3 regions of the Pseudarthrobacter sp. SSS035 genome follow, and region 2 is predicted to be linked to each of the others. Evidence: riboswitches for the same ligand, from Rfam matches in the RefSeq annotation. Region 2 holds a riboswitch; each other region holds the start of a gene.
The links. A riboswitch is a leader RNA that binds a small molecule or an ion and turns the genes downstream of it on or off. The one in region 2 is predicted to bind cyclic di-AMP.

Region 1 (3,266 bases), 2.1 Mb from region 2:
GAACTCGTTTTTGTGCCCGTATCCGACGTGGACCGCGCCAAGGATTTCTACGTCAACAAAGTTGGATTCAACCCGGATTTCGACGAGCGGCCCATGGATGGCATCCGCTTCGTCCAGCTGACCCCGCCGGGATCCGCCTGCTCCATTTGTATTGGCGAGGGCCTCAATGACGCCCCTCCGGGTACGGCCCCAAGCCTGCAGATGGTGGTCAGCGACATCCAGGCTGCCCACGACCACCTCAAGGGCAACGGTGTGGAGGTCAGCGACATAGACATCCAGGACTGGGGGCACTTCGTCTATTTCGCCGATCCCGACGGCAACAAGTGGGCGGTGCAGTACATCCCGAGCCGTGACGCCTAAGGGCGTGATGCCTCGGATCGTAACGCCTAAGCCCGTGACACCTAAGCCGGTAACGCCTAAGGCAAAATAGGCAGCATGAACATCCCCACACCTGCCGCCACACGAACACCGGCTACACAAACGCTGACCTGCCGTGCCGTTCTTTTCGATATGGACGGCACACTGGTGGACTCCACGGCAGTGGTCGAAGAGGTCTGGGGAGAATTCGCGGCCCGGTACGGCCTGGACATCGCCGAAATCCTGCGCACTTCGCACGGCGTCCAGGCTGCCGATACCGTGCGCCGGTTCGCGCCGGAGGGAGCCGACGTCGTGGCGCTCACTGCGGAACTCGGCGCGATGGAACGGGTGCGGACTGCCGGTATCGTCGCGTTGCCGGGGGCTGCCCGCCTGCTTCGCAGCCTCCCGGCCCAGGCAGTTGCCCTGGTGACCTCAGCGGACAGGACCCTCGCGGACATCCGCATGCACGCCGCCGGACTGGCCATGCCGGCCACGGCCGTGACGGCGGACCTGGTCACACGGGGCAAGCCGCACCCGGAAGGCTATCTGATGGCCGCCGGTCTGCTGGGCGTCAATTCGGAGGACGCCGTGGTATTCGAGGATGCGCCCGCAGGAATCGCTGCAGGTGTTGCCGCAGGTATCCGTACGGTGGCGGTGGGTCCCAACACGGGCGAGCTGCCGGCAGGCGTGCTGCATGTCGCGGATTACCGTGCCGTGACCGCCTCCGTGGAAACGGACGCCGCGGGACGGCAGCTCATTTCTTTCCGGCTTGACGCCGGCGGATCACTTTCGTGATCCGCCACTTGTGATCCGCCGGCGCGGCGTGCAGCTCAGCGACGCCAACCGCCGGCGCCGCTCAGTCGGCCTAGTACCAGTTGTGCGACAGGTGGAAGTTCAGCGCGCCGCACGGTGACTGGTAGCGCTCCTGGATGTAGTTCAGGCCCCAGTTGATCTGCGTGCGGTAGTTGGTGACGTAGTCCGCGCCGGCGCTCGCCATCTTCTCAGCGGGCAATGACTGGACGATGCCGTACGCGCCGCTGCTGGCGTTGGTGGCCGTGGTGGTCCATTCGGATTCCTTGGTCCACAGCGTCTGCAGGCACTGCATCTGGTCAGCGGACCAGCCGTACGTCGCCAGCTGCCCGGCAGCGTAGGCCTGCGCTCCTGCGGGGTCGTTGACGGCCACAACAGGCGCGGGTGCAGGTTCCGGGGCCGGAGCAGGAGTGGCAGCGGGTTCGGGTGCCGGGGCGGGTGCCGGATCGGCGGCCTGGGGCGCGACGTTGATTTCAGCCGGAGCCGCTTCCGGAGTGGCCGGGGCCTGGATCTCAGCCGCTTCGAAGCTGAGCTTCGACTGGGCGTTCTCTTCTTCGGCGGCCTGGTTGGCGCTGGCCGCAAGCGAGGCCGACTCGGAAGCGTGTGCTGCGGCGCTTACACCGACCAACAGGGCGCACGCGGTGGCGAACACCGCGACGCGCTGGCCCACGGAGGGAATCCGGGCGGCCCTGGAGAGTGGGGACATAGCTGCGCCGAAGCGGGTCTGCTTGCGGTGGCTATTGGACTTGTTGTCGCCCTGCGGGCGCGGTTCTACCTTGAATTCAGACATGATGGATCGCCTCTCACACCTGCGGAGTTAGCTGTCGGGTTCGGATGAGGGCATCCGGCCACACGGCACAATCACGTGTTGGCTTAACCCCAAAGGGCACCTGGTGCCCGGGACGGTGGGTCCCCCGCCTCTGCCTCTGAAAACGGAATCCGGGAAGCGGCAGAGCTTGGCGTCATCCGGATATGCGGCCCAAACGGGAACCACACCATATCGACGGTACCGGAGCTGGCGGCTTAAGTCACATTTAGGTAACGAGAATCACGACGGCGGTGTGTCGCCTTGCTGTGCCCGGGTGTCTGATGATGATGCCAGGATGCCGGTCGGGAAAAGCAGCGCGAACTCTGTCCGCCCGGCCCGCGATGTCACTTCCACGCTCCCGCCGTGGGCCTCCATGATCGACTGGACAATGGACAGGCCCAGGCCGCTGGTGCCTTCGGACGCCCCGGCGCCCGAGGCCGGTGCCGTACCCTTGCGCGCCGCGTCTGCGCGGGCAAACCGGGAGAAAACGTGGTCCACGAATTCCGCAGGGATGCCCCCGCCGTCGTCCGTTACCGTCACCGCTGCGCCGCCATTGGCAGACTTCGTGACAGCGGTGACCACCGTGGTCCCCGGCTGCGTGTGCTTGCGCGCATTGGAGAGCAGGTTGACAAGCACCTGACGCAGTTGGGACGCATCACCCGTGATGGCGAGCGGCTCGTCAGGCAGTTCAAGGCGCCAGTGGTGGTCCGGGGCGATGACCTTCTCGTCACTGACGGTTTCGATCACGAGTTGTGTGAGGTCTACTTCGCTGAGCTTCAGGGGCTGGCCCTCATCGAGCCGGGCAAGTAGGAGCAGATCCTCCACCAGGGTGGTCATGCGTTCGGACTGGCTTTGGACCCGGGCCAGGGATTTCCGGCCGTCCGGCGTGAAGTCCTCGGTCATCCGCATCAGCTCCGTGTACCCGCGGATGGCGGTCAGCGGGGTGCGCAGCTCATGGGAAGCGTCGGCAACGAACTGCCGCACCTTGGTCTCGCTCCGCTGCCGCGCCTCGAGTGCGTTGGCGACGTTGTCCAGCATCAGATTGAGGGCGTGCCCTACGCTGCCCACTTCGGTTCCGGGATTGGAGTTCGACGGCGGGACGCGCACCGCGAGTGCCACCTCGCCCGCGTCCAGCGGGAGCCGGGCCACCCGGGTTGCAACCTCGGAAAGCTGCTCGAGCGGCTTCATGGTGCGCCGGATCAGCACGGTTCCCGCCAGTCCGATCAGCGCCAGGCCGCCCAAGGAGACAAAAACAAAGGTCCACACCAGCGATGCCAGCGTGCTCTCCTTG
Region 2 (3,266 bases):
TGACCCGTAGCGGTCAGCGATATACGACAGGCCCCAATTGACCTGGGTCCGGTAGCTCGTGAGCCAGTCGCTGCCAGCGCTGGCATACTTGCTGGCCGGCAGCGACTGGGCGATGCCGTATGCGCCCGAGTACGGGTTGGTGGCGGTGGTCAGCCAGTTCGACTCCTTGGTCCACAGCGACGCCAGGCACGGAAACTGATCCTGGCCCCAGCCGTAGGCGCCCAGCTGCCCGGCTGCGTAGTTCTTGGCGCCCGCGGGGTCGTTCACAGCGCCTCCCGGAACGGAAGGCACGACGACGACGGGCGGCGGGACCGGCGTCGGGCTCGGGACTGGAGGCGGGGCGGGCACTCCCGGTACAGCAGGTGGGGCCGGCGCCGGTTTCTGTGCAGCGGCAAGGGCCGCCGCCTTGGCTGCCGCCTCCGCCTGTTGGCGCGCCTGTTCCTGCGCCGCGGCCCGCTTGGCGGCCTGCGCCGTTTCATACGCGGCCAACGCCACCTGGCCCTGCCGGAACTCCCCCTCCACCGCAGCCGTGGTGCCCTTGAGGGAGGCCAGCTGCGCGGTCAGTTCCTGGCCGTGCTCCTGCTGCTCCGCGATCTGCCGGGACATGGCCTGCTGGGCGGATTGGGCGGCGTCGAGCTTGGTTCTGGCTTCGCTGGACAGGCGCTCGCGTTCGGCCCTGGCCGCCTGCTCCTGATCGGCCAGGGCACGCGAAATGCGTTCGGCGCCTGCGGATTTGTTGACCAGGGCCGCAGTCTTATCGCTGACGATCTGGACGATATTCAGGCCTTGAATGCTGTTGTTCTGTACGGCGTCGAGGGCAACGAAGAAACCCATGTTGGTTCCACCAGTCTTGTACGACTGGGCCGCCAGGGCGCCGATTTCCTTCTTGTACTGTCCCAGTTCGGCCGCGGCGCGTGCCGTCTGGGCCGTGAGTGCGTCCACCGTGGAAGTGGCGGCCTGAAGTGCCGCTTCGGCCTTGGCATACTCCGCGGCGGACGTTACGGCCGCATTGCCCAGCGTCTCTGCTTCAGCCTGAAGTCCGCCCAGCAGCCCATTGATCCTGGCGACTTCTGCCGCTTTGCCAGCCTCGCTTTTCTTGGCGTTCTGCACGTCCTGCCACGAGGGATACCCGCCGGGCGGCGCGTCGTCTGCGGCATGCGAGGGAAGCAGCGCAGCCGACCCCACCAGGGCGACCGCCAGCAGGCCGGCGAGGGCGGGCAGCCGCATTTTTTGAACAATCCGGGACATAGTTGGTGAGCTTACCGGGCATATACGGATTACGGGGCCTGACCTGCAACATCGTTACCGAGGAGGGAGGGAATCCGAGATGAAGCACGGGTGGATTTCACGCCTACATTCCGTTACCGGAATGTGACATTGTCGATAACCGGAAGTTATGGTCAAACGGTGGCCCGGCTCAAGCCGGGACATTCCCGCCAGTATGCCGAGCCCTGCCGCTGACCGGGATCCAGTCGCTTTCCAGCTGGCAGGGACGGGGGAACCACGTTTCCACGGCTTTTCGAAGCCTTGGGGTTAAGTCGGTATCGCTCCGTCCCGTGCGGCGGCGCTACCGGCCGGGTATCTCCGACCCGAACCCGACAGCTCACCCCGCAGGCATGGGAGAGGCGATCAACCGTGTCCAAGAATTCCGCTGCCGCACGCCATCGTGCGGTTCCTGCCCGCTCCACCGTCCTTATTGGCCTGTCTACTGCGGCCACAACACACCCCCTGACGTTTGGCCGGCCGGCCCTGGTGGCTATTGCTGCATCCGGCCTGCTGTTCAGCATTGGCGTCCCGGCTCAGGCCGGCGTCCACGGCCCGGACAACTCCGGGACTGCCAACACCCAGGTCCAAACCAGTGCGGCGGCAGCGGCTCCGGCCGCTGTTCCTCCGGCTTCCGCTGCAGCAGCCCCCGCCGCGGCCACCGTCCACACAGTCGTTTCGGGTGACACGCTGGGCCAGATTTCCGCCACCAACGGCGTCCCGCTCAACGACGTCCTTGCTGCCAATGGACTCTCGCTGACCAGCATCATCTACCCCGGCGACCAGATCCGGATCCCCGGTGCCGGCTACACCGCACCGGCTCCCGCGGCGAAGGCCGCGGCGGCGCCGGCCTCTCCCACCAACACCGGCATCCGGCTGGCGGCAACGTCCGCACCGGCGGCCCAGGCACCGGCCGGCTCGCTCGGCGGGGCCATCCTGGCTTCCGCCAACTCCCAGCTCGGCATACAGCAGGACTGCACCGCCATGGTGGAGAAGGCGCTGCGCTCGGTGGGTAAGAGCGTGGGCGACCTGGCTCCCGGCCAGTTCTTCCAGTACGGCGCGGTGGTGGGCACACCTGCCGCGGGGGATCTGGTCATCACGGCCGGCCATGTGGGCGTCTACGCCGGCAACGGCCAGGTTGTCAGTGGCGGGGTGGACGGTTTCAAAACCGAAGTGCACTCCATCAGCTGGCTCGCCGGAGCGTCCTTCGTCCGCGTAGCGTGATCCGACCATGCCCGACGGCCGCGGGCGGCACCCAGCCCCGCGCCGCCGTCGTCCATCCCTGGTGTTCGCTCAGGTCCCGCAGAAGGTCCGGTAGCTCCCGAAGTCCTCAGGGGCGGGGCCGGCGTAGCGTTCCAGCCCGGGGCGCTGCGTGTACGGATCGGCCAGGACGTCCACCAACCGGTTGAAGGGGTCCAGGTCGCCCGCAATAGCAGCATCCAGAGCCTCTTCAACCAGGTGGTTCCTGGGGATGTAGACGGGGTTGGCCCGGTCCATCAGGTCCGTGTCCGGCGCCAGGGCAAGCCACCGTGCGGCCCAGGCGTCGTAGGCGCCCGGGTCCGCAAACATGGACCGCGCAGTTTCCGGGGTTCCGCGGGCCGCCGAGCCGAGGCTCCGGAAGAAGGAGGTGTAATCCACCTTGCCTTCCTGGAGCAGCGCCAACACGCCGTCCACCAGGGGCGACGCGACGTCGTCGTGCGTGTCCGGGCGCAGCCCAAGCTTGGACTTCATGCCGGCTGACCAGGCAGCACTGTACAGCGTGCGGAAGGCGCCGAGGGATTCCACCGCGAGCGCCACGGCCTGGTCCTGGTCTTCATGGAGCAGGGGCAGGAGTGCCTCGGCAAGCCGGGTGAGATTCCATTCGGCGATGACCGGCTGGTTGGCGTAGGCGTAGCGTCCGTCCGCGTCGATGGAGCTGTAGACCGCGCCGGGGTTGAAGGCGTCCATAAACGCGCAGGGACCGTAGTCGATGGTCTCGCCGGAGATGGCCATGTTGTCGGTGT
Region 3 (3,266 bases), 1.9 Mb from region 2:
GGACCCCCGCCGTGTGGCGAGGGTCCTTCGAAGGCTGAATCAGCTGCTAGGACACGCGGATGAAGACCGGTCCCGAGCCAACGTTGGCGCTGAAGACAACGGTCTGGTTGCCGTTGTAGCCGCCGTGCACTGCCTGGCCATTGCCGGCGTATACGGCAATGTGGGCCATGCCCGCGCCGCCGTCGGCGTAATAGATCAGGTCGCCGGGCTGGGCCTCGGCGGCGCTGACGGTCTGACCCAGGGACAGGTACCCTGCGGGCCAGCCGTGGTAGTTGATGCCCACGGCGGCCAGGGCGTTGGTCACCAGCATGGTGCAGTCCTGGCTGACGCCGAGCTGTGCATAGGCTGCAGACAGGATGGCCTGGCCCTTGCCGCTGGCGGAGACCGGCGCCTTCGGAGCGGCCGACGCTACCGTGAGGGTGGCCGCGGCCTTGGCCGGAGCCGGAGCTTCAACAACAGGCGCGGGAGCCTCAACGGGAGCCGGCGTGGTGGTCACTGCGGGCTTCTCGTAGGAGATGGCAATGGTGGAAGCAGCCGAAATGATGGCCGGGGCGGAAACCTCAGCCTCAAGGTTCGAAGCGGACGCAGCTTCACGCTGGACGCCGGTGTCAGCCGCGTTCGCAGCGATACCACTGGTCAGGACAAGGCCGGAAGCAGCAGCGATAACCGCAGCCTGACGGCCCATGCCGCCGGCGTTGTCGCCGACAGCCTTGGCAATGACAGCCAGCGAGTTGGTCTTGGCGACCTCGGCGCGGTGCCGTGCAACAGTTGCACGTGTAGTCATTAATTTTCTCTCTTTCGTTTTCCTCAGGACCGCGTGGGCAGCCTGAGGGCTTTGGACGCGCCGGCATCTTGGGGGTACGCCGGCACGCCCCGAACGGGGATCTAGCGAAAAGGTTCCAGCGAAGAACGGCTCCGGCAGCACGGGGCTGCGGGAACTACTGGGTTGCAGGAACTACGGGGCCAGCGTGAAGAAGGATCCGCCGCCCGTGGATGCCACCGAGTGGAGCAGCGTGCCCTGTGACGGGTTCAGTGCGCTGATCATCATGCCGTTGCCGACGTAAATGCCAACGTGGGCGCCGCCATTCTGCATGACCAGGTCACCGGGGGCCGGTGTGGCGGTGGGCCGCATGGCCGTCCAGGCATTGGTGCGGGGAATGCTGATGCCGGCCTGGGCGTAGACCCACTGCGTGAAGCCGGAGCAGTCCCAGCCGTTGGGAGTGGTGCCGCCCCAGAGGTAGGGGTGTCCGATACCGGTGTAGGCAAGTGCTGCCAGACCCGAAGCGGCAGCGGAGGAGACAGTGTCAGCGAGCTTGGAGGCCGCGGCCTCGGTTGCGGCAGCACCCTGAGCCCCGGTTTCGGAGGCCGTGGACTGCGCACGGACCCTCTCAACCTTCGGCGCCGGCGTCGTCTTGATGACGGGGCGTTCGAAGGAAACGGTAGCCGTGGGCGCGGCAGTTACGGCAAGTGCCGTCTGCGCGGAACCGGACTCGGTAGAGGCGGAAACGCCGGCGGTGGAATCCGCAGCGTTGGCCGGAAGCCCCATGCTCAGGATCAGACCTGATGCAGCTGCGATAACAGCAGCCTGGCGACCTACGGTCCCGGCATTGGCACTGACGGCCTTGGACACGGAGCCCAAGGGGTTAGTGCGAACCGGTTGTGCGCGGTGACGCGCAGAAGTATGGCGTGAAGACACGAAGGTAGCCTCTCCCAATGCCTGCGAGGTGAGCTGTCGGATTCGGATGGGAGTCACCCGGCCGCGCTGCTTCACAGTGGAAGCTTTGCGACTTAACCCCAAGGCCTTCAGAATCGAAGACCAAAATTGGTTCCCCCGCCCCTGCCAGACGATGTCATGCGAACGGACCTTGAGCGGTGGCAGAGCTAGGCAATCCACTCAAGAACGTCAACTTCGGAAAAGTTGACGCGCTTTAGACGTTACAGGAGTTCCGAGCCAATGTCACATTCAGGTCACGGCACGTCGCCGCGATTCGAGAGTTGGCCATCATTTGGGTCAGAGCCAGCCGGTGGGGTCAACGACTTCGCCATTGACCTGGACCTCGAAGTGGAGGTGGCAGCCCGTGGACGCGCCCGTGGTGCCGCTGAGGGCAACAACGTCGCCGCGGCTGACTGTCTGGCCTACCCTGACGCTGGCGGAGGAGAGGTGGTTGTAAGTGGTTTCAAGGCCATTGCCGTGATCCACCACCACGCGGTTGCCGCCGCCGTACTGGTGCCAGCCAACGAAGGTGACGGTACCGCTGGCAGCGGCCAGGACAGAGGTTCCGCACTGTGCCACGAAGTCCTGGCCACGGTGGAAGTCGCCGGAGCCGCCGGTAATCGGGCTGACTCGGAATCCGAAGGGTGAGGCCGTAGCCAGCTGGGCGAGCGGCGAGCCGAGGCTTCCGGCAGAGGCGGCGCGGGTAATGGATCCCGCGGACTGGGCACTCAGGAGCTGCTTCAGTTTGCCGTCGGGATCACCCTGGGTCACCACGGACGAGCGGCTGAAATCAATTTGGGCGGCGGCTTCGGCGGTCACTTCGGGCTGCGGAGCAGCGGAAACGGCCGACGCAGCCTGGCCGGGTGCCGGAGTGGCCATCACGGGGCCGGTCACAGGAACCGTCACGGTGAGAGCCAGGCCTGTTGCTGCCAAGGCGATGCCGGCCTTCTGGCCGAGGCCACTGGCGGCGGCGAAATCCGTCATCTGCCGGAAGGGTCCCCGGCGGCGGCGGGCTTCCCGCTGTGGGTCGCGGGGCCTCTCCGCGCTGAAATCCTCGGCCACTCTGGGCGCCGAAGCGGGACCCACCGCGCGACGGCGGCCCCTGGAGTATTGCGTGGTCAAGAATGTTCCTCTCTGGGTAGCCTGCGAAGTTAGCTGTCGGATTCGGGTCAGAGAGTTCAAAGACCCGGTCCGCCGTGACAAGCACTTGGCGCAGAGATATCCCGTGAGGATCCTTCGCTGGAAGAGGCTTGCTGCTGACGGACTTAACCCCAAGGCAGTCTTACGACTGCCGGTTGTGGTTCCCCCGCCTCTGCCAGTTGGTGACTGATGCACCTGATCCGCTGGCAGAGCTCGGCTCCGGATCAGGTAACGCTTTTGTATCGACGCTGAGTTTCAACTATAGGTGATTAACTTGGACAGTAACAATTCCGTTATCTTTGCGGAACCTTGCCTCGCTGCGCTATGGCGCGGCCCCACGCGCGGCCCCACGCGGCGGACCGCCTTCCCGTCAGCTGACGGAAACGAAGACGTGGGATGCCACTTCCGGGGG

Region 1: linked by a shared signal. The riboswitch ahead of MUN23_RS05100 (hypothetical protein) and the one ahead of MUN23_RS18935 (LysM peptidoglycan-binding domain-containing protein) in region 2 are both predicted to bind cyclic di-AMP.
Region 3: linked by a shared signal. The riboswitch ahead of MUN23_RS04320 (C40 family peptidase) and the one ahead of MUN23_RS18935 (LysM peptidoglycan-binding domain-containing protein) in region 2 are both predicted to bind cyclic di-AMP.

The regions. Positions count from the first base shown of each region.
Region 1 is NZ_CP096882.1:1,139,242-1,142,507, reverse strand. It holds gene MUN23_RS05110 (VOC family protein) at 1-360, shown strand, start outside; gene MUN23_RS05105 (HAD-IA family hydrolase) at 436-1,152, shown strand; gene MUN23_RS05100 (hypothetical protein) at 1,223-1,957, opposite strand; cyclic di-AMP (ydaO/yuaA leader) riboswitch at 1,963-2,139, opposite strand; gene MUN23_RS05095 (cell wall metabolism sensor histidine kinase WalK) at 2,216-3,266, opposite strand, start outside.
Region 2 is NZ_CP096882.1:4,079,755-4,083,020, reverse strand. It holds gene MUN23_RS18940 (lytic transglycosylase domain-containing protein) at 1-1,248, opposite strand, end outside; cyclic di-AMP (ydaO/yuaA leader) riboswitch at 1,461-1,632, shown strand; gene MUN23_RS18935 (LysM peptidoglycan-binding domain-containing protein) at 1,636-2,487, shown strand; gene MUN23_RS18930 (YdiU family protein) at 2,557-3,266, opposite strand, start outside.
Region 3 is NZ_CP096882.1:944,199-947,464, forward strand. It holds gene MUN23_RS04315 (C40 family peptidase) at 47-784, opposite strand; gene MUN23_RS04320 (C40 family peptidase) at 956-1,630, opposite strand; cyclic di-AMP (ydaO/yuaA leader) riboswitch at 1,701-1,863, opposite strand; gene MUN23_RS04325 (M23 family metallopeptidase) at 2,012-2,836, opposite strand; cyclic di-AMP (ydaO/yuaA leader) riboswitch at 2,840-3,083, opposite strand; gene MUN23_RS04330 (metal-dependent transcriptional regulator) at 3,225-3,266, opposite strand, start outside.